One region of the Streptomyces sp. NPDC028711 genome, then DNA from elsewhere that is predicted to be linked to it. Evidence: riboswitches for the same ligand, from Rfam matches in the RefSeq annotation. Region 1 holds a riboswitch; each other region holds the start of a gene.
The links. Region 1 has a riboswitch for cyclic di-AMP ahead of ACZ4VK_RS06450 (C40 family peptidase). Riboswitches for the same ligand answer to the same signal wherever they lie in the genome.
Positions count from the first base shown of each region.

Region 2: it holds a riboswitch for cyclic di-AMP, as region 1 does, so the genes downstream of both, ACZ4VK_RS23795 (M23 family metallopeptidase) here and ACZ4VK_RS06450 (C40 family peptidase) in region 1, are expected to answer to the same signal.
Region 3: it holds a riboswitch for cyclic di-AMP, as region 1 does, so the genes downstream of both, ACZ4VK_RS24275 (transglycosylase family protein) here and ACZ4VK_RS06450 (C40 family peptidase) in region 1, are expected to answer to the same signal.
Region 4: it holds a riboswitch for cyclic di-AMP, as region 1 does, so the genes downstream of both, ACZ4VK_RS11215 (M23 family metallopeptidase) here and ACZ4VK_RS06450 (C40 family peptidase) in region 1, are expected to answer to the same signal.

Region 1 is NZ_JBVHUJ010000002.1:129,250-136,941, forward strand. Features, by position in the region: gene ACZ4VK_RS06415 (class I SAM-dependent methyltransferase) at 1-61, opposite strand, end outside; gene ACZ4VK_RS06420 (VOC family protein) at 72-416, opposite strand; gene bioD (dethiobiotin synthase) at 454-1,197, opposite strand; gene ACZ4VK_RS06430 (adenosylmethionine--8-amino-7-oxononanoate transaminase) at 1,218-2,438, opposite strand; gene bioB (biotin synthase BioB) at 2,504-3,787, opposite strand; gene ACZ4VK_RS06440 (8-amino-7-oxononanoate synthase) at 3,931-5,118, shown strand; gene ACZ4VK_RS06445 (ATP-binding protein) at 5,435-5,872, shown strand; gene ACZ4VK_RS06450 (C40 family peptidase) at 6,023-6,499, opposite strand; cyclic di-AMP (ydaO/yuaA leader) riboswitch at 6,503-6,633, opposite strand; gene ACZ4VK_RS06455 (hypothetical protein) at 7,024-7,329, opposite strand; gene ACZ4VK_RS06460 (ATP-dependent Clp protease proteolytic subunit) at 7,337-7,692, opposite strand, start outside.
Region 2 is NZ_JBVHUJ010000007.1:406,573-414,264, reverse strand. Features, by position in the region: gene ACZ4VK_RS23820 (MFS transporter) at 1-182, shown strand, start outside; gene lhgO (L-2-hydroxyglutarate oxidase) at 281-1,465, shown strand; gene trmB (tRNA (guanosine(46)-N7)-methyltransferase TrmB) at 1,948-2,742, shown strand; gene ACZ4VK_RS23805 (PrsW family intramembrane metalloprotease) at 2,812-4,143, shown strand; gene ACZ4VK_RS23800 (aldo/keto reductase) at 4,168-5,115, opposite strand; gene ACZ4VK_RS23795 (M23 family metallopeptidase) at 5,240-6,373, opposite strand; cyclic di-AMP (ydaO/yuaA leader) riboswitch at 6,385-6,531, opposite strand; gene ACZ4VK_RS23790 (PP2C family protein-serine/threonine phosphatase) at 6,733-7,692, opposite strand, start outside.
Region 3 is NZ_JBVHUJ010000008.1:92,113-99,804, reverse strand. Features, by position in the region: gene ACZ4VK_RS24295 (nucleoside triphosphate pyrophosphohydrolase) at 1-106, shown strand, start outside; gene ACZ4VK_RS24290 (globin domain-containing protein) at 338-1,537, opposite strand; gene ACZ4VK_RS24285 (cytochrome P450 family protein) at 1,636-2,931, shown strand; gene ACZ4VK_RS24280 (LysM peptidoglycan-binding domain-containing protein) at 3,025-4,155, shown strand; cyclic di-AMP (ydaO/yuaA leader) riboswitch at 4,414-4,587, shown strand; gene ACZ4VK_RS24275 (transglycosylase family protein) at 4,591-5,307, shown strand; gene eno (phosphopyruvate hydratase) at 5,659-6,939, shown strand; gene ACZ4VK_RS24265 (FtsB family cell division protein) at 7,070-7,540, shown strand; gene ACZ4VK_RS24260 (DUF501 domain-containing protein) at 7,561-7,692, shown strand, end outside.
Region 4 is NZ_JBVHUJ010000003.1:14,691-22,382, reverse strand. Features, by position in the region: gene hpnH (adenosyl-hopene transferase HpnH) at 1-649, shown strand, start outside; gene ACZ4VK_RS11235 (aspartate aminotransferase family protein) at 657-2,066, shown strand; gene ACZ4VK_RS11230 (helix-turn-helix domain-containing protein) at 2,126-2,755, shown strand; gene ACZ4VK_RS11225 (DUF6126 family protein) at 2,802-2,957, shown strand; gene ACZ4VK_RS11220 (tyrosine-protein phosphatase) at 2,967-3,788, opposite strand; cyclic di-AMP (ydaO/yuaA leader) riboswitch at 4,181-4,336, shown strand; gene ACZ4VK_RS11215 (M23 family metallopeptidase) at 4,341-5,351, shown strand; gene ACZ4VK_RS11210 (SGNH/GDSL hydrolase family protein) at 5,522-6,316, shown strand; gene ACZ4VK_RS11205 (TetR/AcrR family transcriptional regulator) at 6,326-6,949, opposite strand; gene ACZ4VK_RS11200 (MBL fold metallo-hydrolase) at 7,125-7,692, shown strand, end outside.

The DNA of each region.
Region 1 (7,692 bases):
ACACCGGGTGGTGGACGCGGGGTGACGGAGGAGCCGGCCGTGCGGGGCGAGGCGGTGTCATCGCAACCGCCTCAGCCCGGCACGAAACAGAACTCGTTGCCCTCCGGGTCCCGCATCACCTGGAAGGCGCCCTGCTCGTCCTTCACCAGGTCGCCGATCCGGGCCGCGCCCAGGGGCAGTGCCTCGTCGGCGGCCCGTCCGGGATCGGGCACCTCCAGGTCGAGATGGACCCGGTTCTTCACCGACTTGCCCTCCGGCACCCGCTGGAAGGCGAGCCGGACGAACCCGGGCGGGTCCACGTACGACCAGTCGTCGTTCCGGTCGACGGGAGCACCGCCGAGGAGCTCCGACCAGAAGCGGACGAGGGCGGCCGGATCGGCACAGTCGAACACGATCTCCTGCACGGAAGCACGCATGTCTCCAGCCTACGGAGTCACCGCCCCGACGGTCCCCTCATCGAGCGGCCGCGGGCGCCTCGACATCGGCCGTGAACCGCTCGCCGAACGCCTCCGCGTCCCACGTGCCGCCCAGGGCGGGCCCGAGCCAGCCGCCCGCCGCCGCCCGGAACGCCCCGGGGTCGAGCGACCCGGACCCCTCCGGTACGGCCCCGAGGAGCGGCGCGCCCGCCGCCTCCGGCAGGTCCGCCAGATTGCAGCGCGCCGCCAGGTCCGGCTCGGCGGGCCAGCTGCCGACCACGACCCCCAGCTGCTCGATCCCCCGGGCGCGCAGCGCCTCGGCCGTCAGGGCCGTCGAGTTGAGCGTGCCGAGACCGGCCGGGGCCACCACCAGGACCGGCGCGCCGAGCAGCGCGGCCGCGTCCGCGAGCGTGCCGCCCTCCGCGTCGAAGCGGACGAGCAGCCCGCCCGCCCCCTCCACGAGGACCAGATCGTGCTCGGCCGCCAGCTTCCGGGCCGCCTCGGCCACCTCCCGGGGCCCGACGGGGGCGAGCCCCGCCCGCCGGGCCGCCGTACCCGGAGCCAGCGGCTCCGGGAAGCGGCCCAGCTCGGCGGAGCCCGCGGCGCCGGAGAGCCGGACGACCTCGTCGGCGTCGCCGCGCTCCTCCGGTCCGACTCCCGTCTGCGCGGGCTTCAGGACGGCGACCGACCGGCCGGCGGCCGTGGCGACGGCGGCCACCGCCGCGGTCACGACCGTCTTGCCGATCTCCGTACCCGTACCGCTGACGACGACGATTCCCACCGTTGCTCCCGTTCTTCCGTTCAGCCCGCTGCCGCCGCCGCGCACACGGCGGCGCAGATCCGGGCCAGGTCCTCGTCGCCGGTCACGTACGGCGGCATCGTGTAGATCAGGTCCCGGAACGGGCGCAGCCACACGCCCTCCCTGACCGCCGCCCGCGTCGCGGCCGCCATGTCGACCGGGTGGTCGAGCTGGACGACGCCGATCGCCCCGAGCACCCGCACCTCGCGCACACCGGGCAGGTCGGCGGCAGGGGCGAGCCCCTCCCTGAGCCCCGCCTCGATCCGCTTGACCTCGACCTCCCAGTCCTGGGAGAGCAGCAGGTCGATCGAGGCCAGGGCCACCGCCGACGCCAGCGGATTGCCCATGAACGTCGGCCCGTGCGCCAGGACCGGGACCTCGCCCTGAGAGATCCCGTCGGCGACCCGGCTCGTGCAGAGCGTCGCCGCCATCGACAGATAGCCGCCGGTCAGCGCCTTGCCCACGCACATCACATCGGGCGAGATCCCCACCTGGCCGGCGGCGAACAGCGTGCCGGTCCGCCCGAAGCCGGTGGCGATCTCGTCGAGGACGAGCAGCACGTCGTGGGCGTCGCAGGCCTCCCGCAGCACCCGCAGGTACTCCGGGTCGTGGAAGCGCATCCCGCCCGCGCCCTGCACCACCGGCTCCACGATCACCGCGGCCAGTTCGTGCGCGTGCTTCCCGATCTCGGTCCGAAGGAGCTCGGCGTACGACTCCTCGTACGCGGCCGGCGGGGCGTCCACGAACACCTGCCGCTGGAGCACCCCCGTCCACAGCTCGTGCATCCCGCCGTCCGGGTCGCACACGGCCATCGGCTGCCAGGTGTCCCCGTGGTAGCCGCCGCGCCAGGTGAGCAGCCGCCGCTTCTCGGGACGGCCGAGGGAGCGCCAGTACTGCAGGCACATCTTGACCGCGACCTCGACGGAGACCGAGCCCGAGTCGCTGAGGAAGACGTGCCGCAGCGGCTCGGGGGTGATCTCGACGAGCCGGGCGGCGAGCCGGACGGCCGGCTCGTGGGTGAGCCCGCCGAACATGACGTGGCTCATCCGCTCCAGCTGGCCCCGGACCGCCTCGTTGAGCACCGGGTGGTTGTAGCCGTGGATCGCCGACCACCAGGAGGACATGCCGTCGACCAGCTCGGTCCGCCCCTCGGAGGGTTCGGCGAGCCGGAGGCGCACGCCGGACGCGGACTCCACGACCAGCGGGTCCGTACGTCCCGGCATGGGGCCGTACGGATGCCAGACGTGCGCCCGGTCCAGGGCGATGAGTTCGTCGTTGCGCACCGGCGTCACGCGTTCGGCGCCAGGTCCGTGCCCGCGCCCCTGCGGCGCACGGCGACGAGGTCGGTCCGGGCGCCGTTCGCGGCGGCCGCGCTCTCCGCCGCCCCGCTCTCCGTCGCCGCGGTCTCCGCTCCCGCGTGTCCGCCGCAGGGGCCGCAGCCGCCGGAGTGCGAGCCGCAGCCCGCGCCCTCCTCCGTGCGCCCCGCCTGCTCCGCGGCCGAACCGCAGCCCGCCGACGCGGCGGAGCCACAGCCGCCGGTCGCGGCGGCGGCCTCCGCGAGCGCGTCCGCGCGGTGCTTCGGCAGCGTGGTCGTGCCCGCGCCCTCCACCTCGAAGCCCGCGTCCGCGATCATGTCCAGGTCGGCCTGGCCGGCCTGGCCCTCGCTCGTCAGGTAGTCGCCGAGGAAGATCGAGTTCGCGATGTTGAGCGCCAGCGGCTGCATCGAGCGCAGGTGCACCTCACGGCCGCCCGCGATCCGTACCTCGACGTCGGGGCAGACGAACCGCACCATCGCCAGGATCCGCAGACAGCGCTGCGGGGTGAGGTTCCACTCCTTGGCGAGCGGCGTGCCCTCGAAGGGGATGAGGAAGTTGACCGGCACCGAGTCCGAGTCCAGCTCGCGCAGCGCGTACACGACGTCGACCAGGTCCTCGTCCGACTCGCCCATGCCCGCGATCAGACCCGAACAGGCCGACAGACCGGCGGCGTGCGCCTTCTGCACGGTGTCCACCCGGTCGGCGTAGGTGTGGGTCTTGGTGATGCCCCCGTACGTCGCCTCCGACGTGTTGAGGTTGTGGTTGTACGCGTCGGCGCCGGCGTCCCGCAGCCGCTCCGCCTGACCGTCGGAGAGCAGCCCGAGACAGGCGCACACCTCGACGCCCTCGTTCTGCTCCTTGATGGCCTCGATCGTCCTGCCGACCCGCTCCACGTCCCGGTCCGTCGGACCGCGCCCGCTCGCCACCAGACAGACCCGCTTCGCGCCGCCCGCGACACCCGCCGCCGCGGCCTGGGACGCCTCGTCCGGCTTCAGCCAGGTGTACTTGAGGATCTCGGCCTTGGAGCCGAGCCGCTGCGAGCAGTACGAGCAGTCCTCGGGACACAGCCCGGACTTCAGGTTCACCAGGTAGTTGAGCTTCACCCGGCGCCCGAACCACTGGCGGCGCACCTTGCCGGCCGCCGCCACCACATCGAGCAGTTCGTCGTCGGAGGTCGCCAGGACGGCGAGCGCTTCTTCACGGGTCGGCAGCTCGCGCCGCAGCCCCTTCTCCACCAGCGTGTTCAGCAGGTCCATAAGCGCTGATCCTTGCCTACCGCCCACCCCCCGGCCAAGGAGGAACCGAACAAACGCCCCGGATAGAGGTGTGTGGATGACCACATCCCGACCTCGGGATCCGCCGGTTAGGGTCTGTGCGCTGCCTACAAAAGGATCGCCGCATGCCACAGGCCGACGACGCACGGGCCGCGGGCCCGCGCCGTACCGCGTTCGACTGGACTGACGCCGAGGCGCGCCGCCGGGCGGAAGCCGGTCTGGTCCGGTCGCTGCGCCCCCGGGCGGCCGAATCGGAGCTGCTCGACCTGGCGAGCAACGACTACCTCGGCCTCACCCGCAGGAGCGAGGTCACCGAGGCGGCGGCCGAGGCCGCGAGGCGCTGGGGCGCGGGCTCCACCGGCTCACGGCTCGTCACCGGCACCACCCGGCTGCACACCCGGCTGGAGCGCGAACTCGCCGAGTTCTGCGGCTTCGAGGCGGCCCTCGTCTTCTCCTCCGGCTACACGGCCAACCTCGCCGCGCTCACCGCGCTCGGCGGCCGTGACTCCCTGATCGTGTCGGACGCCTCCAACCACGCCTCGATCGTCGACGGCTGCCGTCTCGCGCGCGCCGAGACGGCCGTGGTCCCGCACACCGACCCCGAGGCCGTACGCAAGACCCTCGACGCGCACCCGGGGCGGCGGGCCCTGGTCGTCAGCGACTCCGTCTTCTCCGTCGACGGCGACAAGGCCCCGCTGCCGGAGCTCGCCGCGGCCTGTCGTGCGCACGGCGCCGGACTTGTGGTGGACGACGCCCACGGCCTCGGCGTCCTCGGCGAGGGCGGCCGGGGCGCGCTCCACGAGGCCGGGCTCGCGGGCGACGAGGACGTCGTGGCCACGCTGACCCTGTCCAAGTCCCTCGGCAGCCAGGGCGGTGCCGTCCTCGGCCCGGCCCGGGTGATCGAGCACCTGGTGAACGCGGCCCGGACCTTCATCTTCGACACCGGCCTCGCCCCGGCCGCCGCGGGCGGCGCGCTCGCGAGCCTCCGGCAGCTCGTCGCCGAGCCGGGCCTCGCCGGACGGGCCCGTACCGTCGCCACCACACTGCACGGGCTGCTCACCGGGGCGGGGCTCACGGCGGCCCGGCCCGACGCGGCCGTCGTCTCGGTGCGGGCGCCCTCCCCCGAGGCGGCGCTGCGGTGGGCGGCGGACTGCAGGGACCAGGGCCTGGTCGTCGGCTGCTTCCGGCCCCCGTCCGTACCCGACGGCATCTCGCGGCTGCGCCTCACGGCACGCGCCGATCTGACGGACGCGCAGATCGGGCGCGCGGTGGAGACGATCCTGGCGACCGCGCCGGCGCTCGCGCGGGGGTGAGGGCGCGGGAGGCGGCGGACGAGGCGGCGGACAGGCCGACGGACGAGGTTCCCCGGCCCGGGCATCCGGGCAGTGCTTCGGCTCGGAGCCTCGAAGCTCTCGGAGGCTCGGAGCTCGAAGCTCGGGGCACGGGCAGGCCCCCCTTTCGGGGCCTCCCGCAGCCCAAACACGTTTCCTGGCAGCAGAGTTCACCGCTTCGGGCGACAGATGGGGACATATCTTGGCGGAACGCGGCCCGGCGCGGCACGATCGGTGGCACTCTGACGCGAAGCGCGATCCGGGGCAGCGGCTCCGGCGGGAAAGGGACAGCGTCGCCATGGCAGACCATCAGGAAGCATCCGTCACGCTGCCGAGCGACCCCGCCTCGGTCCCCACGGCCCGGCGGTACGTCGCCGACGTCCTCACTGGCTGGGGCCTGGACGGCGCCGCGGAGACCGCCGACTCGATCCGCCTGATCGTCTCCGAGCTGGCCACCAACGCCGTCCTGCACACCCTCGGCCTCTCGCCCACCTTCACGGTGGACGTCCGTCTGGAGCGCGAGGAGCGGCTCCACATCGGTGTCACCGACAGCGACCCCCGCAGGCCCCGCCGCCTCCCGGCGGCGGTCCAGCAGGACAACGGCCGCGGCCTGGTCATCATCCGCGTCCTCGCGGCGGAGGCGGGCGGCCGCCTCTCGGTCACCCCGACCCCGGACGGCGGCAAGACGGTCTGGATCACCCTCCCGTGGGCGTCGGCCCCGGTCGCCAGCCACTGACCGGCCCCTCTGACGCGCGGTGAGGGGTACGGCGGCGCCACCGCCCCCCTCACGAACGGACCGTCACCGCCGACGGCTCACCGGGCGCGGCGCGGTACCGGGCGCCGCGAGCCCATCCCGATCGGCGGGACAACCCCTAAGGCCGCCGGCTCACCGAACGCGGCCGTAGTAGACCTTCGACGACCAGATCTTGTCGAGCTTCACCCAGGAGCCCGTCTTGGGCGAGTGCCAGATCTTGCCACTGCCGGCGTAGATGCCCACGTGGTAGACCCTCCCCCCGGAGTGGAAGAAGACCAGGTCACCCTTCTGCCTGCCGGAGGCGGAGACGTGCCGGGTCTTGTTGTACTGCTGCTGCGCGGTGCGGGGCAGCGACTTGCCCGCCTTCTTGTACGCGTAGAGCGTCAGACCGGAGCAGTCGAACCTGGAGGGTCCGGCGCTCCCGTACCGGTACGGGGCTCCCTTCTTGGCCGCGGCGACGCTCAGTGCCTTGTTCGCGTGCGTGGTGGCCGCCTGTGCCTCCGAGGCCGCTCCTGGAGCGAGCAGCGTGCCGCCGACGGCGGCGAGGGTGAGAGCCGAGACGGCTCCGGCCCGGGACAGCAGGGACGGGACGTGCATCTGCGCGGTCATGCGCAACCCTTCGTCAGCCGCCTGTGAAGGATGACCTGTCGGGTTCGGGCAGGCGAAGATGCCCGGCCGCTCGCGCGGCTTCACCCCAAGGGACGGCCCCGCTGCCGAAGCAGCGCGTTCGCCCCGTAAAAATCGGGTCCTCCACTCCTGCCGAACCAATCCTGTCGACCAGACGTCCGGGACAGCGGCAGGACTCGGCGTCCGCCCGGACCGCCCCGCCGCGGCGGCGGGGGCTTGTCGTCGACAGGGATCTTGACCCACACCCGGGGCGAAATCCGAGCTGAAACGGCGATATGTGAGGCTCCTCACGACTGATCCGTTCGGGTGGACAAGACGCCTTCGTGATCTTCGGAGGGATGGTCAACGAGCCCCGCACCAGGGGTGGAACGCCCCATTCCGCCAGATGCGTACACCTGCTGCGCAACTCACCCGGGACATATGTCGACTCGTCTACTAAGCCGAACGGGGGAGTGATTCTGCGGCGCGCGTCGGCCGTACGGACCTCTACACGACATGCCGGAATGTCAACTCACCCGGGGCTCCGGGACGGTGACCCGGCCGGTCCTGCGCTCCCCGTCCAACACCCGCAGGGCGCGCGCCAATGTGTCCGCGTGGACCTCGGTCTCGCCCCGTATATGCATGAGCGTCAGGGCCTCGCGCAGCGCCTCCGCCCGCCCCACCAGGGCCTGTGCCGCGCGCAGCGCACCATAAGTATGCGTGCCCCTGGATGGGTTGATCTTCCCCAGGAGGTCGACGACTTCGAGGTAGGCGTCGACGAGTTCACCCTCGGCCCGCGTCAGGGCGGGCAGCGGCGGCAGCTCGGGGACCACGGCGCGCTCACCGCGCCGCGGTGCCGGCGGCCGCGCGACGGCTGCTGATCACATGATCCACCAGGCCGTACGCGAGGGCCGCCGGGGCGTCCAGGACGGTGAGGCGGTCGAGGTCGGCGTCGATCCGCTCCCGGTCCTGTCCCGTGTCCTCGGCGAGCATCCCGGCCATCAGGGAGCGGAGCCGGAGGAGTTCGCGCGCCTGGAGGTCGAGGTCGCTCGGCTGCCCGCGCAGCGGCTCCTCCATCGCCGGCTGCCGGAGCGTGACCCGGGCGCCGGGGAGCATCATCCGCTTGCCCGGGGTGCCGGCGGCGAGCAGGAGGGCGGCGGTGGACGCGGCCTGGCCGAGGCAGGTGGTCTCCACGT
Region 2 (7,692 bases), on a different contig from region 1:
GCAACCTGGACGCGGCCTGCGCGGCCGGTACGCGCGCGGTGGAGGTGGCGGGCCGGATCTCCTCGGCCCGGACGACCGAGTACGTACGGGACCTGCTGCACCGGCTCGAGCCGTACGGGGACGAGCCGCGCGTGAGGGAGCTGCGGGAACGGGCCAGGCCGCTGCTCGTCGCCCCGGCGTGACACCCCCTCGGGGCGTGACCTGCGTCTCGTGATGTCGCGCGAGGTTTCACGGGATTGTCAGTGGGCCAGTGCACTATCGGGGGTGGGAGGTGGCGCTGGTGTTTGACTGTGACGTGCTGGTGATCGGCGGCGGGATCGTCGGTCTGTCGACGGCGTACGCGCTGACGCGCGCCGCTCCCGGCACCCGGGTCACGGTCCTGGAGAAGGAGCACGCCCTCGCGCGCCACCAGACCGGGCGCAACAGCGGGGTGATCCACAGCGGGATCTACTACCGGCCGGGGTCGCTCAAGGCCCGGTTCGCGGTCGAGGGCGCGGCCGAGATGGTCAAGTTCTGCGCGGAGTGGGGCATTCCGTACGAGGTGACGGGCAAGCTCGTCGTCGCCACCGCGCGCGAGGAGCTGCCCCGGCTGCACGCGCTCGTGCAGCGCGGCAGGGAGAACGGCATCCCGGTCCGCGAGCTGGGCCCGGCGCAGATCAGCGAGTACGAGCCGCGGGTGCGGGGCCTGGCCGCGATCCACGTCGGCACGACCGGCATCTGCGACTACGGGGCCGTGTCGGCCCGGCTCGCCGAGTCCTCCGGCGCCCGGATCCTGTACGGGGCGGAGGTCACCGTGATCGACCGGCGGCCGTGGGGGGTCGCCGTGCGGACGGCGGACGGCCGGGTGGTGCGGGCGCGGGTCCTGGTGAACTGCGCGGGGCTGCACTGCGACCGGATCGCGCGGCTCGCGGGCGACGACCCGGGCATGCGGATCGTCCCCTTCCGGGGGGAGTACTACGAGCTCGCGGACCCCTCGCTCGTGCGGGGCCTGGTCTACCCGGTCCCCGACCCGGCCTTCCCGTTCCTCGGGGTGCATCTGACCCGGGGCATCGACGGCGGCGTCCACATCGGGCCGAACGCGGTCCCGGCGCTCGCGCGCGAGGGGTACGGCTGGTCCGTCGTCCGCCCGCGCGAGCTCGCCGGCACGCTGGCCTGGCCCGGCTCGTGGTCGATCGCCCGGAAGCACTGGCGGTACGGGGCGGGAGAGCTGCGCCGGTCGCTGTCGAAGCGGGCGTTCACGGAGGCGGTACGGCGGCTGCTTCCGGTGGTGGAGGAGTCGGACCTGCGGCGGGCGGCGGCGGGGGTGCGGGCGCAGGCGGTGCTGCGGGACGGGACGCTGGTCGACGACTTCCTGATCCGCGAGGCCGCCCGGACGGTCCACGTCCTGAACGCGCCTTCGCCTGCGGCGACGGCGTCACTGCCGATCGGCCGGGAGGTGGCGACGCGCGCGCTGAGGCTGCTGTAGGGGGCGGGACCGCGACCTTCCCCGCCTCCTCGTTGTGGGCATCTGTTCCGCAAGGGCGGACGGCGCCCCTTGCCGGGCCTAGGCCTCCGGCGCCCCCTCGTTGTGGGCATCTGTTCCTCCCCCAGACTTCGTCCGGGAGGTGCCCCCAGGGCGGAACGGGTGGGCACAACGGAACGGCGCCCCCTGCCGGGCCTAGGCTTCCGCGCCTGAACCCGCACCCGTTGTGCGGCGCACAGTCGGTGCGGGTCCAGGCGCAAGGGGCGGAGGCGCCGCCAAGGGCGCCGTCCCGTGTGCCCACCCTCCCCCAAGCTCTCGGCTCCGCTCGAGCAGGGGGCACCCCCATCGCCCTGCGGGACGATTGCCCACACGGGGGGGTGGCCGGGGGCGCGGCGGCGGCCGTAAGCGCGGGGCCGCACGGGTGGCGGTCAGCCGGTGGTGGGCAGCGTGCGGTCAGGGGCGGGCGCCGTAGAATCGGGGGCATTGTGTCTGAGCAGCCTGAGAACTTTTCGCAACCCGCCGCCGACCCCGGCACGCCCCCCGCGCGGCGGGGCAGCCAGAGGTTCGCCCCCGGCGAGGGCCCCCTGCCCGACCCCGCCGGCTCCCACCACGAGCGGCGAATCCGCAGCTTCCAGCCGCGTCGCAGCCGCGTCACCACCGGCCAGGCCGAGGCGATGCTGAAGCGCTGGCCCGACTGGGGTCTCGACATCGACGGCAAGCGGGTCCTCGACCTCGCCGAGATGTTCGACGGTCTCCCGGTCGTCCTGGAGATCGGCTTCGGCATGGGCGAGGCGACCGCGCAGATGGCCGCCGCCGACCCCGGCACCGGCATCCTCGCCGTCGACGTGCACACCCCCGGCCAGGGCAATCTGCTCGGTCTCGCCGACCGGAACGGCCTGACCAACATCCGGGTGGCCAACGGCGACGCGATCATCCTGCTCCGCGAGATGCTCACCACGGACGCCCTCGACGGCTGCCGCGTCTACTTCCCCGACCCGTGGCCCAAGGCGCGTCACCACAAGCGGCGGCTCATCCAGCCCGAGTTCCTCAGTCTCCTCGCGACCCGGATGAAGCCCGGGGCCGTGCTGCACTGCGCCACGGACTGGGAGGAGTACGCCGTACAGATGCTGGAGGTGCTCTCCGCGCATCCGGACTTCGAGAACACCCAGGCCGACGGCGGTTACGCGCCCCGACCGGACTTCCGGCCCCTCACCCGCTTCGAGGGCCAGGGCCTGGACAAGGGCCACGTCGTGCACGACCTCCTCTTCCGCCGGAAGTAACCCGGCCGACGTGACGGGGAGCCCGTAACCCCGTCGCCGCTGTCGGTGGGGGTCGTTAGGGTCGCTCACGTGTCGAACCCCGCCCCCGCCGACCAGCCGGAAGCCGCTCCCGTCCCGCACCGGGACACCGAGGAGCCGGCCTTCCCCGCCGCCGCCGACCGGTCCACGTGGCGCTACCGGCCACGCCGGGCCTTCTGGCGCAGCCGGCTGGTCCGGGCCGTCGCCGTCATCACCGTGCTCGCGATCTGCGCCCTGTTCATCCTGGCGCTGGTCCGCGAGCAGACCGGCACCGAGGGTTTCCTCGTCGGTCTCGGCCTCGCGCTGCTGCCCGTACCGCTGCTGATGGCCGCGTTCCGCTGGCTCGACCGGGTCGAGCCGGGCCCGTGGAAGAACCAGCTCTTCGCCTTCGCCTGGGGCGCCTTCGCCGCCGCGCTCGTCGCGATCCTGGCGAACACCTTCGCGGTCCGCTGGATCGCGACGGCCACCGCGGACCCGGCGTCCGCGGACAACCTCGGCGCCACGGTGGTCGCGCCGGTGGTCGAGGAGAGCGCGAAGGCGGTCGCGATCCTGCTGCTCTTCCTCTTCCGGCGGCGGCATTTCGGCGGGCTCGTCGACGGCGTGGTCGTCGCCGGTTTCACGGCGACCGGCTTCGCCTTCACCGAGAACATCCTCTATCTCGGCAACGCCTTCGGCGAGGACCAGGCGTTCGGCTCGTCCGGTCTCGGCTCGGTGACCGCCGGAACCTTCTTCGTACGGGTCGTGATGTCGCCGTTCGCGCATCCGCTGTTCACCGTGCTCACCGGCATCGGCTTCGGCTTCGCCGCGCTCGCGCCCCGCGGGAGGCGTCTGCGGAAGGTGCTCCTTCCGCTCGCGGGGCTGCTGCTCGCCATGGGGCTGCACGCCGCGTGGAACGGCTCGGCCACCTTCGGCGGCCCCTGGGCCTTCCTCATCGTGTACGGGGCGCTCATGGTCCCGGCCTTCGGCCTGCTGACCTGGCTCGCGGTGTGGAGCCGGCAGCGGGAGCTGCGCACGATATCCGGGGAGCTCCCGGCGTACGCGGCGGCCGGCTGGCTCTCCCCCGCCGAGCCGCTGGCGCTCTCCTCGATGCGGGCCCGACAGGTGGCCCGTGCGTTCGCCGCCCGGACGTACGGCTCGCCCGCCGCGCGGGCGGTGGGCGAGTACGAGTCCTTCGCGACGGCCCTGGCGTTCCTCCGGGACCGGGCCCGGCGCGGCACGGCCGGGCCCGACTTCCCGGCCCGCGAGCAGGAGCTGCTGCACCATCTGTGGCAGCGCCGCGAGGTCGCCTCGCCGGCGCTGACGTACGCGGCACGGGCGACGGGCCGGGCCTGGGCGCCGCCGCAGTACCTGGACTACGACGGCTACAACCCGTACCGGAGTTAGACGGAACCGGAGGGGACGGGCGCCTCAGAGCGCCGACGCCTCCGTCAGAAGCGTCAGCTCCGCATCGGTCAGGGTCAGGTCGGCGGCCGCCACGAGCGCCGGGAGCTGTTCGACCGTACGCGCGGAGGCGATCGGGGCGGCGACCGTCGGCCGGGAGGCGAGCCAGGCGAGGGCGACGGTGGCGAGTTCCGCCTCGTGCGCCTCGGCGACCGTGTCGAGCGCGGAGAGCACGGCCCGGCCCCGCGCGGTGTCGAGGTGGCCGCCGGCGCCGGAGGCACGGACGCTGTCGACGGTGGCGCCCGGACGGTACTTGCCGGTGAGGAAGCCGGACGCGAGACCGTAGTACGGCACTGCGGAGAGCCCGGCCTGCTCCACGGTCTTCAGGAGCGGGCCCTCGTACGTCTCGCGGGAGACCAGGTTGTAGTGCGGCTGGAGGGCCACGTACCGGGCGAGGCCCTCGGCTTCGGCGAAGTCGAGGGAGGCGCGGAGCCGCTCCGGGGAGATGTTGGAGGCGGCGACCGCCCGCACCTTGCCGTCCTTCACGAGCTGGTCGAGCGCGGTGACGATCTCCTCGACGGGGACCGACTCGTCGTCGAAGTGCGTGTAGTAGAGGTCGATGCGGTCGGTGCCGAGGCGGCGCAGCGACTCCTCCGCGCCGGCCTTGATGGTGGTGGCGGACAGGCCCTTGAAGCGGGGGTGGGCGCCGACCTTGGTGGCGACGACGATGTCGTCGCGGTTGCCGCGCGAGGCGAGCCAGCGGCCGATGACGGTCTCGGACTCGCCGCCCTCGTTGCCCTCGGCCCAGGCGGAGTAGACGTCGGCGGAGTCGACGAAGTTGCCGCCCGCGGCGGCGTAGGCGTCGAGGACGGCGAAGGACTGCTCCTCGTCGGCGGTCCAGCCGAAGACGTTGCCGCCCAGGGCGAGCGGGAAGACGTGCAGGTCGGAACTGCCCAGCGGGCGGAGAGAGGTCATGGAGTGAGCAACCTTCGCCGCCGCCGGGCCTATTCCTCGGGTGGCAGCCCGGCCGATCTCCGATCGACGCCCGGCCGACCTCGGATCGACGCCCGGCCGACCTCGGATCGGCGCTCGCCCGACCTCAGATCGACAGGCCCTTGGAGCGGAGCCAGGACGCCGGGTCGATGCCGTCGCCGCCGGGCGTGTGCACCTCCATGTGGAGGTGGGCGCCGGAGACGTTGCCGGTGGCGCCGACGCGGCCGATCGTCTCGCCGGTGCCGACGGTCTGCCCGACGCCGACCGTCATGGACGACAGGTGGCAGTACCAGACCTCGGTGCCGTCCTCCAGCTCCAGGACGATCCGGTAGCCGTACGAGCCGGACCAGCCGGCCTCCTTGACCGTGGCTCCGTGGACCGCCTTGAGCGGGGTGCCCGTGGGGGCGGCGAAGTCGAGGCCCGTGTGGTAGCCGGAGGACCACATCGAACCGGACTGCATGTACACGGCGGTGAGGGAGTACGAGGAGAGCGGCATCGAGTAGCTCGCGGCGAGCTGCGCGAGGCGCTCGGCCTCGGCCTTCGCCCTGGCCTCCTCCTCCGCCTTGGCCTTGGCCTCCGCCTCGGCCTGCGCCTTCGCCTCGGCGGCCGCCTTCTCCGCCGCCTCGGCCTTGGCCTCGGCCTCCGCGGCCGCCTTCTCCGCCGCCGCCTTCTCCGCCGCGGCCTTCTCGGCGGCGTCGGCGGACGCCTGCTGCTGCTCGGCCTGCTGCATGATGCGGGCGCGCAGGGCCTCGCCGGCGTCGGCCGTGCCGGTGGCCGTCCGCGTGGCCTGCTCGGCGGTCGTCCCGGTCCGCTCGTCGTCGACGGTGGTGTACGTGGCGGCGGTGAGCGGGTTCGGGTTGGAGCGGGCCGCGTCGGCGGCCGCCATGTCGTCGTCCGAGGTCGTGTCCGCCTCGGGGAGGAGGTCACCGACGCCGGGGAGGTCGTGGGCGTCCGGCAGACCGAGGTCGGGGAGGTCCGGGAGCGAGATGGCCACCGGCGGCTTCTCCTGCGCGGTGGCGAGGCCGCCCGCGCCGACGGCGGCGATGACACCGACGCCGAGGACGGTGGAGGAACGGGCGAAGTTGGAGCGCTGCTTGACGACCCGGTGCCGGCCGCCGGAGCGGTTCTGGGCGCGGAGGGAATCCTCGGTGGGGTTCCACTCGGTGTCCGGGGCGGCGGGACCCGCACCACCACCGAAGGCGTCGAAGGGAGCTTCGGGTACGGGGGTGTTGGACGCCACTGAGGGGCGCTCCTTTCCTTCCTTCTCGCCTACCGGGTTAGCTGACGGGTTCGGAGCAGGAAGGTCTCCTACGGGCACGGTCGCACAGGTGCGAAGGGCCCGATTCACCCCAATTGGTGGTTCCCCGGTTCCTTTTCAGGATTCGGCGCGTGCGCACGGTGCCGCCTCTTGCGGCGGCTGGGACGACCGCGCTGCGTTATCGAACGTTAATAGACAGGGGGTGCCGATTCCAAGCCGCTCCCCTTGATCGTTCATTGAATTGGGTGCGAATGACCCGAGTTGACCCCCCTTCAGTGCGCGCCGGTCAAACCCAGCGGGTCTGACGTTATGTCAATTGTTATCGCAGTGACACCTCTCGACTACGGCCGGTGACCGGGCCCGGCCGGCGGCACCACCGGCATCGTGCGCCGCCGCTCCGGCTGCCCCTTCGCGGGACGGCTCAGCGCGAGCAGCGCCATGTCGTCGGTCGCCCCGCCGCCCGTGTGCAGCCGTACGTCGTCCACCAGCGCGTCGAGGAGTTCCTCGGGCCCCGGGAAGATCCGCCCGGCGAGGCGTGACCCGGGGTCGTAGAAGACGCCCGCCGCGTTCCGCGCCTCGGAGAGGCCGTCGGTGTAGAAGAGCAGCGTCGCGCCCGGCGGGTACGGCCGCCCCTCGGCGCGGTCCGGCCACACCGCCAGATCGCCCATGCCGAGCGGCAGCGCCGGCTCCGTCGGCTCCAGCGTGTCCAGGCGCCCGTCCGCGTACAGCATCAGCGGGGGCGGGTGGCCGCGGTTGACGACCCGTACGAAACCGTCGAAGGTGCCGCTGCCGTCCTCGCGCGGGATCTCGGCGAGGACGGCGGTGGTGAACCCCTCGAAGGCGTCGAGCCCGTCCCTGCGGGTGCCCTCGCGGGCCAGCGCCCGTTCGAGGCGCTGCGCCACGCCCTCCAGGCTCCGCTCCTGCTCGGCCGCCTCCCGGAAGGCGCCGATGACGACGGCGACGGCCTCGACCGCCTCCATGCCCTTGCCCCGGACGTCCCCGACGACGAGCCGCACCCCGTAGGGGGTGTCCTGGACGGCGAACAGGTCGCCGCCGATGAACGCGTCCGCCTGCGCCGCCTCGTAACGGGCCGCGCACTGCAGCCCGCCGATCCGCTCGGCGGGCGTCGGCAGCACGGCCTTCTGCGCGGTCTCCGCGATGACCCGGGCCGACGCGAGCCGCTCGCCGCTGCGCCGCACGACCCGGCTGATGAGGAGGGCCAGCGCGGAGACGGTCACGACCGTCAGGGTCTCGGTCAGGGCCGGGATCTCGTCGGCGGTGCCGTTGTAGAGGTGCAGCCC
Region 3 (7,692 bases), on a different contig from region 1:
CGCGCTCGCCGCCCGGGCGGAGGCGTCGGGCGTGGACCCGGAGGCGGCCCTGCGCGCGGCGGCCAGGACGTACCGGGACGCGATCCGCGCGGCGGAGGGCCTCTAGGGGGTGTCTTGCCGATCAGGCCGGGCTCGCGGCGTCTGGCACCGCACCTCGCCGCGTTGTCGTCGGTCCACAACGCTCCGCGTTGCCTCCCTCCTCCGCCTTGCGATGCACGGCACCAGACGCCGCTCCCTGATCCGGCCTGATCGACAAGACACCCCCTAGGGGGAAAGTCCCGCCTGGCTCGCGGCGCGGACAGGCCCCAGGCCTGGGAGGCCCGCGGCGACGGCCGGCTCAGAGTTCGCGCGGTGCGCGGGCCTCCGGGTCGTGCCAGGGCGTGGACGGGGGGCCCAGGAGGCGTTCGGCCGCGGTGCTCGGGCGGACGGTGAAGCGGCCCACCGGCGGCAGCGTGTCGTGGTGGATCCTGGCCGCCTCGGTGCCGAGCTCCACGAGCGTCTCGGCGACCTCCGTCAGGAAGCCGGGCGGCCCGGCGAGGTACACGTCGTGCGCGGCCCAGTGGACACAGGCCCGCAGCGACTGGAGCAGCCGCTCGGTCGCCTGGTCCTTGGGATGTCCGGGCGCCGACGTGATGTAGGTGACGCTCAGCCCCGGGAGCCGTTCCCTCAGGTGCTCGGCGTCCCGCCGCCCGTACAGGTACTCCTTCGCGCGGGCCACGACGAACAGCCGGCCCTTCAGCTCCGGCTCGGCCTCCGCCGCCGCCGCGAGCAGCGCCCGCACCGGGGCCCAGCCCGTACCGGCGCATATGTACGTACGGAGACCGCCGGGTTCCGTGCACGCGGTGAGGCCGCCGCCGGGCGCGCTGAGCCGCAGGGTCTCGCCAGGGCCCGTCTCGTCGACGAGCGCCGTGCTCATCGCGCCGCCCCTGATCCGGCTCACGTGCAGCTCCACGGTGCCGTCGGGGCGGGGCGCGTCCGCGAGGGAGTACGTCCGCCAGACGCGCGGGACGCGCAGCGAGCTGACGCTGACGTACTGGCCGGGGAGGTACGGCAGGGGCTGCCGGGGCCGCAGGGTGAGGACGGCCAGGTCCTCGCCGAACCGTTCGTGCCGGACGACGTCCGCGTCCCACCAGGCCGGCTCCCCGGCCGCGGCCGCCTCGTCGGCGCCCGCCAGCATCAGGTCGGCGACCCGTCCGTACGCCTCCGTCCACGCCTTCTCGGCGTCCGGCGTCCAGGCGGATCCGGCGGCGTGCGCGAACGCGGCGAGCAGGCTCGACCCGACGGCGGCGTAGAGCGCGGGGGAGGCGAGGAACTTGCGGTGGTCACGGCCGAGGCGCCCCAGGTACTCCGTGAGCCCCGGCGTCTCCAGATGGGTCACGACGTGGGTGAGCGCGGCGAAGAGACGGTCCCGCTGGGGCCGCATGTCCTCGGGGAACAGCTCGCGCAGGGCCGGGTTGTTCCAGAAAAGATGCGAGTAGAAGAAGGTGACGGCGTGTTCGGCCCGTCTCTCGACGACCGCGAACGTGCTTCTGAGCATCTGAGGATCCACCGACACGAATCTAGGGCACGGCATCCCCTCGTGATCACGGGATCTTCACAGACCTCACCGCCGGAGCCGCCCTGTACGGTCGGAGGGTGAGCACCACCCCCGGCCCCCGCCCCGCCCCCTCGCCCGCCCCCGAGCTCTTCACCTGGGAGTTCGCCGCCGATCCGTACCCCGCGTACGCCTGGCTGCGGGAGCACGCGCCCGTGCACCGGACGACCCTGCCGAGCGGCGTCGAGGCCTGGCTCGTGACCCGCTACGGCGACGCCCGGCAGGCCCTGGCCGACCAGCGGCTGTCGAAGAACCCGGCGCACCACGCGGAGTCCCCGCTCGCGAAGGGCAAGACGGGCATTCCGGGCGAGCGCAAGGCCGAGCTGATGACCCATCTGCTCAACATCGACCCGCCCGACCACACCCGGCTGCGGCGCCTCGTCTCGAAGGCCTTCACCCCGCGCCGGGTCGCCGAGTTCACCCCGCGGGTGCAGGAGCTGACCGACCGGCTCATCGACTCCTTCGTGGAGAGGGGGAGCGCCGACCTCATCCACGAGTTCGCCTTCCCGCTGCCCATCTACGCCATCTGCGACCTGCTCGGCGTGCCCGAGGAGGACCAGGACGACTTCCGGGACTGGGCCGGGATGATGATCCGGCACGGCGGCGGGCCCCGGGGCGGGGTCGCCCGGTCGGTGAAGAAGATGCGCGGCTACCTCGCCGAGCTGATCCACCGGAAGCGGATCGATCCCGGCGACGACCTGATCTCCGGGCTCATCAAGGCCTCGGACCACGGCGAGCACCTCACCGAGAACGAGGCCGCCGCCATGGCCTTCATCCTGCTGTTCGCCGGCTTCGAGACGACCGTGAACCTCATCGGCAACGGCATGTACCAGCTGCTGCGCCACCCCGAGCAGCGCGAGCGGCTCCAGGCCTCGATCGCGGCGGGCGAGACCGGGCTCCTGGAGACGGGAGTGGAGGAACTGCTGCGGTACGACGGGCCCGTGGAGATGGCCACCTGGCGGTACGCCACCGAGCCGCTGACCATCGGCGGACAGGAGATCCCGGCGGGCGACCCGGTGCTCGTGGTGCTCGCCGCCGCCGACCGTGACCCCGAGCGGTTCGAAGGGCCGGACACCCTCGACCTCGCCCGGCGCGACAACCAGCACCTCGGGTACGGGCACGGCATCCACTACTGCCTGGGAGCACCGCTCGCCCGGCTCGAGGGACAGACGGCGCTGGCGACCCTGCTGACCCGCCTCCCGGACCTGCGACTTGCCGCCGAGCCGGCCGAACTGCGGTGGCGCGGGGGGCTCATCATGCGGGGATTGCGCACGCTTCCGGTGGGATTCACCCCGTCCGTACCGCTCCAGCACAGTGACGGCGTGTCAGAAATGTGATCTTCGCGTGATCGTGAGGCCATCGACTTGTGACGAGCGTTCGAATACCGCTACGTTCGCCGCACTCTCAGCCGTCACGCGAAAGGCGCTCCTATGCGTTCCGGGAACGGACGACACCGTCGCCCCCGTCAGGCCCCCGCCATCGTCGTCGCCGCCGGTGTGACCGGATCCGCCATGGCGCTGCCGCTGCTCGCCACCGGATCCGCCTCCGCCGCCGACGCGGCCACCTGGGACCGGGTCGCCGAGTGCGAGTCCGGCGGCCAGTGGAGCGCCAACTTCGGCAACGGCATGTACGGCGGGCTCCAGTTCACCCAGGACAGCTGGGAGCGGCACGGGGGCCTGGCGTACGCGCCCAGCGCCGACCTGGCCAGCCGGGCCCAGCAGATCGCGGTGGCCGAGAAGGCCCTCGCCAAGGGCTCCACCGAGTGGGCCACCTGCGCGCCGATCGCCGGTCTCCTCAACGACGGCACGGCCCCCGGCGTGGACCCCGGCCCCGCCTCCGTCCCGAAGGTCCCCACGGGGCCGGTCGTCGAGTCGAACAGGACCCTGGGCCTTCCGGAGGCCTCCACGGGCTCCACCGGGGCCGAGGAGGCCACGGAGGGGACCACGGGCACCGTCGCGCCGACCGCTCCCGTCACTCCGAGCGCGCCCGCCACGTCGACCACGCCGGTCTCGCCGACCGCGCCCGGGGTACCCACCACGCCGGTGAGTCCCTCCGCGCCGACCGACTCGACCACCCCGGCCGTGGACCCGAGCGCGCCGACCGCGCCGGGCACCCCGACCGCCCCGGTCACCCCTGACGCGTCCGGTACGCCCGGTTCGTCCGTCACGCCCGGCGCTCCGGAGGGTGACACGTCGTCGGCCACTCCCGGAAGCGGGAAGCACCGGGGCGAGGTCGCACCGGAGGAAACCGGCAAGGCGGACACTTCACTTGAATCGGGTAGACATGCCTCGCCCGGGAGCAAGGTGACCGAAACGCCTCTCGTGTCGACGCCGACCGAGGGCGCTAAGGATTCGGGCGCAACGGACAGTCAGGGCACTTCGGACGCGTACACCGTGCAGCCGGGCGACAGCCTGTCCGACATCGCGCAGGAGAACGAACTCCTCGGAGGCTGGACCGCCCTCTATGACGCCAACCGGCAGACGGTAGGCGTCGATCCGGACCTCATCCTCCCTGGCCAGAGCCTCGACCTGACGATCGGTTCGCCCGCGACGGCCGAGTGATTCAGGGGCCTATGTCCGGTTCTGTGCAAGTGAGACATGGGTCTCTTCACTCCAACTGGCGTGTCCTGACCGTAACTTTTGCCTCCGCCACCTCTCACCTGCGCAAACGTCACTCCTGGAAGGGCGGGTAGGGGCGATATTTCCGCAATACGCCTCTTTGAACTTCCGGTGGGTCTGTGTCTACGGTCTTAACCGCTCGCCACCGCGGGCCCCGTCGACCGAAACGCCGAATCCTGCCGTCGGCCGATGGGAACAGTCGTCGCGTCAGCGCCGAAGGCAGGAGTGGGGGACCCAAGGTAAGTGCCGTTCCCGGCCGTTGAGACAGACGGCCGACGACCGGCTTGGGGTGAAGCCGCGTGCTAGGACACGCGGCCGGGCAACTTTCCGGCCCGAACCCGACAGCTCACCTCACAGGCGTCGGTGAGGAGAATCTCCATGCTGTTTTCCGGCAAGGGCAAACACCGCCGTCCCTCCAAGGCCACCCAGGTCGCCACGCTCGTCGGCGTCACCGGTGTCGCCGTCGCGGCCCCGCTGATGACCGCGGGCACCGCCTCGGCCGCCACGGCCTCCGAGTGGGACCGCGTCGCCCAGTGCGAGTCCGGCGGCAACTGGTCCATCAACACGGGCAACGGCTACTACGGCGGCCTCCAGTTCTCGGCCTCCACCTGGGCCGCGTACGGCGGCACCGCCTACGCCTCGACGGCCAACCAGGCGTCGAAGTCCCAGCAGATCGCCATCGCCGAGAAGGTCCTCGCGGGCCAGGGCAAGGGTGCCTGGCCGAGCTGTGGCGTGGGCCTCTCCAGCGCCACCTACACCGGCGGAGCCGCCGAGAGCGCCCCGCAGCCGGAGCGGAAGGCCGAGCAGCCGACCACCCGCAGCGAGCAGCGCCAGGTCCCGCAGAAGGCCGCGCAGCCGAAGGTCGCGCAGAAGGCCGCCCCGCAGACCACGGCCAAGAAGACCGTCACCACCCCGACCGGCAAGAAGGTCAAGAAGGGTGACGGCGAGTACAAGGTCACGGCCGGCGACACCCTCAGCACCATCGCCCAGAAGCAGGGCGTCGACGGCGGCTGGGCCGAGCTCTTCGAGCTCAACAAGGACGTCGTCGAGAACGCCGACCTCATCTACCCGGGCCAGCAGCTCCACCTGAAGTAAGGCCCGGGCGGTCCGCGTGAGTCCGGCGGCTCGCGCGACCCCCACGACCCTCCCCGCGGTGACCACCCCGGTCCGGCGCGCCCTCCCCCGTGCGCGCCGGACCGGGGTTCCGCCGTCTTACGGGTCCCCGACGGTCACCGCCCAGGGCCGTCTGCGGGCCCCCACGGTTACCGTCCAGTAGATACGGGTGCCTTCGTCCCGGGATGCATGCCCTTGGGTCCTTTTTCGTCCCAGGGGGCGGGCGCCCGGCTGGCCGGAGCCCCCGAGCCGGTTAGGCTCTTGTCGCAAGGCCAAGCGACCCTGCACCGACCTTGCGTCACATCCAGCGTCACATCCCAGAAGGAGATGCTCGTGCCGTCCATCGACGTCGTCGTAGCCCGGGAAATCCTGGACTCCCGAGGCAACCCCACGGTCGAGGTCGAGGTCGGCCTCGACGACGGCAGCACCGGCCGTGCTGCTGTTCCGTCCGGCGCCTCCACCGGTGCGTTCGAGGCCATCGAGCTTCGCGACGGTGACCCCAACCGCTACCAGGGCAAGGGTGTCGAGAAGGCCGTCCTCGCCGTCATCGAGCAGATCGGCCCGGAACTCGTCGGCTACGACGCCACCGAGCAGCGCCTGATCGACCAGGCCATGTTCGACCTGGACGCCACGGAGAACAAGGGCTCGCTCGGCGCCAACGCCATCCTCGGCGTCTCCCTCGCCGTCGCGCACGCCGCGTCCGAGGCCTCCGACCTCCCGCTCTTCCGCTACCTCGGCGGCCCGAACGCGCACCTGCTGCCCGTTCCGATGATGAACATCCTCAACGGTGGGTCGCACGCCGACTCCAACGTGGACATCCAGGAGTTCATGATCGCCCCGATCGGCGCGGAGTCCTTCTCCGAGGCCCTTCGCTGGGGTGCGGAGATCTACCACACCCTCAAGGCCGTCCTGAAGCGCAAGGGCCTCTCCACCGGCCTCGGCGACGAGGGCGGCTTCGCCCCGAACCTCGAGTCGAACCGCGCCGCCCTCGACCTCATCATCGAGGCCATCAAGGAGGCCGGCTACGCCCCGGGCACCGATGTCGCGCTCGCGCTCGACGTCGCCGCGTCCGAGTTCTACAAGGACGGCTCGTACGAGTTCGAGGGCAAGTCCCGCTCGGCCGCCGAGATGACCGACTACTACGCCGAGCTGGTCTCCGCGTACCCGCTGGTCTCCATCGAGGACCCGCTGTACGAGGACGACTGGGACGGCTGGAAGACCATCACCTCGCGCCTCGGCGACAAGGTCCAGATCGTCGGCGACGACCTGTTCGTCACCAACCCCGAGCGCCTGGCCCGTGGCATCGAGGAGGGCTCCGCGAACGCCCTCCTGGTCAAGGTCAACCAGATCGGCTCGCTGACCGAGACCCTCGACGCCGTCGAGCTCGCCCAGCGCAACGGCTTCAAGTGCATGATGTCCCACCGCTCCGGCGAGACCGAGGACGTCACCATCGCCGACCTCGCGGTCGCCGTGAACTGCGGTCAGATCAAGACCGGCGCCCCGGCCCGCTCGGACCGCGTCGCCAAGTACAACCAGCTGCTGCGCATCGAGGAGATCCTCGACGACGCCGCGGTCTACGCCGGCCGCAGCGCGTTCCCGCGGTTCAAGGCCTGATCAAGGCGGCCTGATCAAGGCGGCCTGATCAAGGGCTGACACCCAGCCCCAGGGCAGCTTCCGTACGTCCCCGTACTCGGTCCCGTACCGTGTGCGGGGACGTACGCATGAACAGGGGAGGCGACACGACATGGCCGCGAAGGACCGGGACCGGTTCTCGACCGCGACCCGGATCAGGCTGCTCGGCGAGCAGACCGCCGCCCGTGTCTACCGCTCCCAGACCCGCCGCCAGGCCCGCCGCTCCCGGCTCACCGGCCGCGCGGCCTTCCTCGCGCTCGTCGTCTGCTCCCTCGTCGTGGCGCTCGCCTACCCGATGCGGAGCTACGTCTCCCAGCAGGGCGAGATCGCCGAGCAGGAGCGCAGGGCCGCCGAGGCCGCCCGCCGGGTCGAGGAGCTGCGGGACGAGAAGGCCCGCCTCCAGGACCCGGCCTACGTCCGCCGCCTCGCCCGCGAGCACCTGCACTACGTGCTGCCCGGCGAGACCGGCTTCACCGTGAACGACCCCGACGCGGAGCAACGGCCCCGCGCGGACCAGGGCGCGGCGGACCGCCCCTGGTACGACAACCTCTGGGACGGCGTCGACCACGCCGACCGCCCGTAACGACCTGAATCAAGGCAGACATGGAAACGCCCCCTCCGCAGACCGAACGCACCGAGCCCTCCGACGCGGACATCGCCGCCTTCGAGCTGCAGCTCGGCCGGCCGCCGCGCGGCCTGCGCGCCATCGCGCACCGCTGCCCGTGCGGCAACCCG
Region 4 (7,692 bases), on a different contig from region 1:
CGCCTTCGCCGTCCACATCGACGGCCTGCGGGAGCGGCACGACGAATCCGTCGCCAAGGAGGGGGTGTTCGACGAGGCGGTGGCGGCCATCAAGGAGGCCAAGCGCCGCGGATTCCGCGTCACCACCAATTCGACCTTCTTCAACACCGACACCCCGCAGACGATCATCGAGGTCCTCAATTACCTCAACGACGACCTCCAGGTCGACGAGATGATGATCTCGCCCGCCTATGCGTACGAGAAGGCCCCCGACCAGGAGCACTTCCTCGGCGTGGAGCAGACCCGCGAACTCTTCAAGAAGGCCTTCGCCGGCGGAAACCGGCGCCGCTGGCGGCTCAACCACTCGCCGCTCTTCCTGGACTTCCTGGAAGGAAAGGCGGACTTCCCCTGCACCGCCTGGGCCATTCCGAACTACTCGCTCTTCGGCTGGCAGCGCCCCTGCTATCTGATGAGCGACGGATACGTCCCCACGTACCGCGAACTCATCGAGGACACCGACTGGGACAAGTACGGCCGCGGCAAGGACCCGCGCTGCGCCAACTGCATGGCGCACTGCGGGTACGAGCCCACCGCCGTCCTCGCCACCATGGGCTCCCTCAAGGAGTCCCTGCGCGCGATCCGGGAGACCGTCTCAGGGAACAACGGGTGAGTGCCTCATGAAAGGTGAGGACGAGCGTCTCGTGAAGGGTGAGTTCGACCTGCGGGCGCTGCTCGCCGAGCGCGGCGGCGAGCGGTACGAGCTGCACGCCAGGTACCTCAACCACCAGCTGCCGCGCATGCTCCACACCATCGGCTTCGACAAGGTGTACGAGCGGGCCGAGGGCGCCCACTTCTGGGACGCCGACGGGGTCGACCACCTCGACATGCTCGCCGGCTTCGGCGTCATGGGCCTCGGGCGGCACCACCCCGTCGTCCGCAAGGCCCTCCACGACGTCCTCGACGCTCAGCTCGCCGACCTCACCCGCTTCGACTGCCAGCCGCTCCCCGGACTCCTCGCGGAACGGCTCCTCGCCCACAGCCCCCACCTCGACCGGGTCTTCTTCGGCAACAGCGGCACGGAGGCCGTGGAGACCGCCCTGAAGTTCGCCCGGTACGCCACCGGGCGGCCCAGGGTCCTCTACTGCTCCCACGCCTTCCACGGCCTGACCACCGGCTCCCTCTCCGTCAACGGGGAGACGGGCTTCCGGGACGGCTTCGCCCCGCTCCTGCCCGACACGGCGATCGGGCTCGGCGACCTCGACGCCCTGGAGCGGGAGCTGCGCAGGGGCGACGTGGCCGCCTTCGTGGTCGAGCCCATCCAGGGCAAGGGCGTCCACGAGGCGCCGCCGGGCTTCCTCCGCGCCGCCCAGGAGCTGCTCCACCGGCACGGAGCCCTGCTGATCGCCGACGAGGTGCAGACCGGCCTCGGCAGGACCGGCGACTTCTACGCGTACCAGCACGAGGAGGGCGTCGAACCGGACCTGGTGTGCGTCGCCAAGGCGCTCTCCGGCGGCTATGTGCCGGTCGGCGCCACCCTCGGCAAGGACTGGATCTTCAAGAAGGTCTACTCGTCGATGGACCGGGTGCTCGTCCACTCGGCGAGCTTCGGGTCGAACGCCCAGGCCATGACCGCCGGGCTCGCCGTCCTCTCGGTCATGGAGAACGAGGGGACGGTGGCGCACGCCCGCCGGATCGGCGACCTGCTGTCCGGCCGACTGAAGGAGCTGGTGCCCCGGTACGAGCTCCTCCACGAGATCCGCGGGCGCGGGCTCATGATCGGGATCGAGTTCGGCCGGCCGTCCTCGCTCGGCCTGCGCGGGCGCTGGACGATGCTCCAGGCGGCCCGCAAGGGCCTCTTCGCCCAGATGGTCGTCGTCCCGCTCCTCCAGCGGCACCGGATCCTCACCCAGGTCTCGGGTGACCATCTGGAGGTGATCAAGCTGATCCCGCCGCTCATCATCGACGAGGCGGACGTGGACCGGTTCGTCACCGCCTTCACGGCGGTCATGGACGACGCCCACGGCGGCGGCGGGCTCATGTGGGACTTCGGCAGGACACTGGTCAAGCAGGCGGTCGCGCAGCGCTGAGCATTTGCCTGTGAGGCAAGAAACTTGCCTCACAGGCACGATGCTGGCGGAATGGACGCATGGACCACGTCCCCGGGGAGACCTCCCCGGACCCCGTCGCCCCGGGCGTCCTGCCGGACGTCGCCCCGCAGCTGCGGGCCCTGCGCCGCCGCCGGGGGCTCACCCTGGAGGCCGCCGCCCGGCGGGCCGGCCTCTCGCCGGCCCACCTCTCGCGCCTGGAGACCGGCAACCGGCAGCCCTCGCTGCCGATGCTGCTCGCCCTCGCCCGTATCTACGGTACGACGGTCTCCGAGCTCCTCGGCGAGGCGCCGCCCGAGCGTGACCCCGTCGTCCGGGCCGGCCGCTCCGAACCCGTCGAGGCCGACGGCTGGATCTACCGCCAGGCGGGCGGCGCCGGGCGGGCCCTGCAGTGCCTGCGGGTCCACGTGCCGTACGCGACCCGTTCCGACATCGTGCGCGTCCACCCGGGGGAGGAGTGGATCCACGTCCTGGAGGGCCGGGTGCGGCTGGCGCTCGGCGAGGCCGTCCACGTCCTCGACCCCGGGGACAGCGCGCACTTCGACTCGCTCACCCCGCACCGGATCGGCGCCGCCACCGCCGGCGGGGCGGAGCTGCTGTTCGTCCACACCCTGATGCAGAGTCCCGCGGCCGAGCTGTGCCTCGGCGACGGGACTCCGCACCGGCGGTGAGTCCCGCGACGCTCCGTTCCTCCGAACCTTCTCCGAAAGGGTCGACATGTCCGACAAGTCACGACCGGTCACCGGCGAAGAGCGCGGGGAGGGCAAGTTCCCCAAGGGCCTTGTCCTCCGGCTCTTCGCCTATCTGGTCGCCGGCCACCTCTTCGCCGGCTTCCTCTATCTGCTCTTCATGTTGGGCGGGCAGAACCAGTAGCCGGCGGGGCTACGCCTCCGTGAGCAGGCGCTCCTTCAGCCGCTCGCGGGTCTCCGGCGACAGCTTCAGGCCCTGCGTGAGGTAGCCGTCCACCGAGCCCCAGGTCACCTCGATCGTCTCGAAGGCGCCCCGCAGATACTCCACCCGCGCGTCGAAGAGGGGGCTGAGGAGTTCCATCACCTCGGGCGACATGGCGTCCGGAGCGGTGGAGCCGCGGCGCACCTTGTAGCGGCGGTGCGGCTCGTTCGACTTCACGTAGTCGGCCTCGATCGCCTCCCGCTCGACCCCGACGGCGAGCAGGGTGATCGCGATGGAGAGCCCCGCGCGGTCCTTGCCCGCCGCGCAGTGCATCAGGGCGGGGAGGCTGTCCTCCGCCATGGAGTGCAGGATCCGGCTGTGCTCGGCGGTCCGCTCGATCACCATCTTCCGGTACGAGTCGGACATACGGGCGGCGGCCTTGCCGTCGCCGAGGATCTCCCTCAGCTGCTCGAGGTCGCCGTCGCGGACCAGCTTCCAGAACTCCTTGCCGTCCGCCGGATCGTTGAGGGGTATGTTCACGTTCCGTACGCCGGGCAGCTCCACGTCCGGGCCCTCGATCTTCCGGTCGGCCAGGTTCCGGAAGTCGAAGACGGTGTGCAGGCCCAGCGAGTCGAGGAAGGCGGCGTCCGTCCCCGTCGCGTGGGCGAGGTGGCCGCTGCGGAAGAGGCGGCCGGGGCGCACGGCCCGCCCGTCCGTCGTCGGCAGGCCGCCCACGTCCCGGAAGTTGCGGACCTCGGCCAGCTCGGGTTCGTTCAGCTCGATGGGCGGGACCTGCGGCAGCTGCTGCGTCACGGATGCTCCTGGTGGTCGACGTTCGGATGCCCGACGCGGAATGGGTTCCAGGGGCAATCATCCAGCCGGGACGGTGATGGCGCAGCCCCCTGGACGGGAATGGGCGATCTGTCCGTATTGAGGCCTTGCGTATAACGCGCCCTGTTTACAGGTGAGATGAGCCTTCGTGCGTGAGCAGGGTCATAGAAGTGACGGATCGTGGCCGAAGGCGGGATGCAATTCCCCAGCGCAAAAAGGGAATCGAAGGGCCGTCATCCACAGAGGGTGACCGGAATTCCGGGTCGAGGACGGGGCGGGGAAAGCCGGTGGAAATCAGTGGCTTGTTGATGCCGACCCGCTCGTCTAGCGTCACCGTCAATCCGGTCGGACCGCCGAATCCTGCCACCGTCCGGAATTCCCACTCATCCCATGCGTGGCAGGAGCGGGGGACCCAGGAAGTACGCCGGTCCCGCGACGCAGGACGGCTTGGGGTGAAGCCGCGTGAGAACGCGGCCGGGCATCTCCAGTCCGAACCCGACAGCTCACCTCGCAGGCGCCGGAGAGGAATTCGCCATGCCCGCGACGGGTAAGCACCGCCGTACCAAGTCCAGCCGCCTCACCCGCGGAATCGCCGCCGCCGGCACCGGAGGCGCCGTCGTCGCCCTCCCGTTCCTCGGAGCCACCGGGGCCCACGCCGCCGAGCAGGCGGCCCCGGCCGCCGCCCCCGCCAAGGCCGTCACCGCCGCCGCCCAGGTGAAGGCCGCCGCCGTCCAGGCCGCGCCGACCGCCACGAAGGCCGCACCGAAGACGTACTCCGTCGTCCGGGGCGACTACCTGTCGAAGATCGCCTCCGAGCACCACCTCGCGGGCGGCTGGCAGAAGCTCTACGCCGACAACCGCCAGGTCGTCGGCGAGGACCCCTCGCTCATCCTGCCCGGCATGAAGCTCACGCTCGGCGCCAAGAACACCGCGAAGCCCGCCGCCCCGAAGAGCGCCGCGCCCAAGGCCGCCGCCCCCAAGAGCAGCCAGAAGGCCTCCGCCGCGCCCTCCGCGAAGAACGGCGACACCCCGCGCGCCTCCCGTGGCGCCGAGCGCTCCTCCGCCCCGGCCGCGCAGACCTCGGACACCGCCCCCGCGCAGTCCACGGGCTCCTCCGCCTCCGGCGCCTCGACCTCCGCGTCCGGCTGGGTCGCCCCGGTCGGCGGCGGCGTCTCCACCCCGTACCGCGCCTCCGGCTCCATGTGGTCCTCCGGCTACCACACCGGTGCCGACTTCATCGCCTCCTCCGGCACCTCCGTCCGCGCCGTCGGCGCCGGCACGGTCGTCTCGGCCGGCTGGAGCGGCTCGTACGGCAACGAGGTCGTCATCCAGCACGCCGACGGCAACTACTCCCAGTACGCCCACCTCTCCTCCCTCTCCGTCTCGTCCGGCCAGACGGTCACCGGCGGCCAGCAGATCGGTCTCTCCGGTTCCACCGGCAACTCCACCGGCCCGCACCTGCACTTCGAGATCCGCACGTCGCCGAGCTACGGCTCCGACATCGACCCGCTGGGCTACCTGCGCCAGCACGGCGTCTCCATCTGAACCCGACGCCCGTCAACTCCCGTGTGGCCCGGCACTCCTGTGCCGGGCCACCGGCGTGTACACCGCTCTATTCCGGCTTGGCACATTCTTTATCGGTGGCATATGTCACGCACCGTCAACCCCTCCTTACGGTCGCGTAGGTCACATCCGAAAGGGAAGGATGTGTTCCCGTGGCAGACGATTCGAGATCAAGAGACAAGAACGCATTCGGGTCGTACGCGGCGATCGGTGACAGCTTCACCGAGGGCGTCGGAGACCCCGGGCCCGACGGGACGTACGTCGGCTGGGCGGACCGCTTCGCGGTCCTGCTCGCCGACCAGCTGCCGGAGCACGACGCCTTCCGCTACGCCAACCTGGCCGTACGCGGGCGCCTCCTCGACCAGATCGTGGCGGAACAGGTCCCCCGGGCGAAGGAACTCGCCCCCGACCTGGTGACCTTCTGCGCCGGCGGCAACGACATCATCCGCCCCGGCACGGACCCCGACGACGTGGCCGAGCGCTTCGAGCGCGCCGTCGCCGAACTGACCTCCGCCGTCGGCACGGTGATGGTGACCACCGGCTTCGACACCCGTGACGTGCCCGTGCTCCGGCACCTGCGCGGCAAGATCGCCACCTACACCGCCCACGTCCGGGCCATCGCGGACCGCTACGACTGCCCGGTCCTCGACCTGTGGTCCCTGAAGTCCGTCCAGGACCGGCGCGCCTGGGACGACGACCGGCTGCACCTCTCGCCCGAGGGACACACCCGGGTCGCCCTGCGCGCCGCCCAGGTCCTCGGCCTGCCGGTACCGGCCGACCCCGACCAGGCATGGCCGCCGGTCCCGCCGCGCGGCACGCTCGAAGTGCGCCGCGACAACATCCAGTGGGCGAGGGAGTACCTCGTGCCCTGGATCGGGCGCCGGCTGCGCGGCGAGAGCTCAGGAGACCACGTCGAGGCCAAACGCCCGGACCTCATGCCCCTCTGAGCCCGCCGGTCACGGACGGACCGCCGGGCCCGCGCTCTCGTCCGGCAGGTTCAGTTCCCGGGCGAGGGCGGCGTCCGCCCAGCGCAGCAGCGTGGTGCGGGGGAGGGAGCCGGCGTACGCCGTCGTCTGGACGGCGAGGCCGTCGAGGAGGGCGGTGAGCCGCCAGGCCGCCCCGGCCGGGTCCGCGCAGACGAACTCCCCGGCGGCGTCCCCCTCCGCGATCACCCGGGTCAGCGCAGCCTTCCGCTCCTGGTCGAGGGAGGCGGCGACCCGGCGCAGCTCGGGGTCGCGCAGCGAGGCCGCCCAGCCCTCGATCCACAGCCGCCACCCCTTGGCCCGACCGGTCGGCGCGTACCAGCGCACCGCGGCCCGCAGCCGTCGCACCGCCGTGGAGCGGCGCCCGAGGATCCGCCGCAGCTGGGCGAGATCGGCTTCCGCGGCGTGTGCGAAGGCGGCGGTGACCAGCTGTTCCTTGGACGAGAAGTGGTAGAGCACCAGGGCGTTGCTCACCCCGAGCGTGGAGGCCACGTCGGAGATCCGGACGGCCGCGACACCGCGCGCCTCGATCTGCTCGACGGCGGCCCGCAGCAGCTCCTCCCGCCGCTCGGACACGCTCAACCGCACTCTCGCCACGCCGCGCAGCCTACACAGCACATGACGCGGGCATGATCGTCCTGTGGCTGCGGTGGGTGGTGGAGTCAGTACCCCCCGTAGCCGTACTCACCGCTGTTCAGTACGGACGACCGTCCCGGACGTTCGCGGCGCGGGCCGCCCATAATGGAACGACCCCCAGAGATCAGGAGGTCCTGTGACCGGTACCGGCTCCGACCGTTCGCCGCGGGCCCGGCTGCGCGCACTGCGCCCCGAGTCCTTCGGCGCGGATCCCACGGGTGAGCGCCTCGCCCGCATCCGCCGCTCGCCGAACTTCGCGGACGGGATCTTCCAGAACCCCGAACCTGCCCGACGCGGCCCCTCCGGCTCCGGCGTCGAATTCGCCAAGGTCTACTTCGACAAGGACGGGCGGTCGCGCCGCGTACCCAGCGGCTCGATCCCCGTCCACCCCACCACCGTCGCCGACCTGGCCAGGCCCCCGGCCACCGGTCTCCGGCTGACCTGGATGGGCCACTCCGGCGTCCTGGCGGAGATCGACGGACACCGGGTCCTCTTCGACCCCGTCTGGGGTGAGCGCTGCTCCCCCTTCCCCTTCGCCGGACCCAAGCGGCTCCACCCGGTGCCCCTGCCGCTCGCCGCGCTCGGTCCTGTGGACGTCGTCGTGATCTCGCACGACCACTACGACCACCTCGACCTGCCGACGATCAAGGCGCTGGCCACCACCGACACGGTCTTCGCCGTGCCGCTCGGCGTCGGCGCGCACC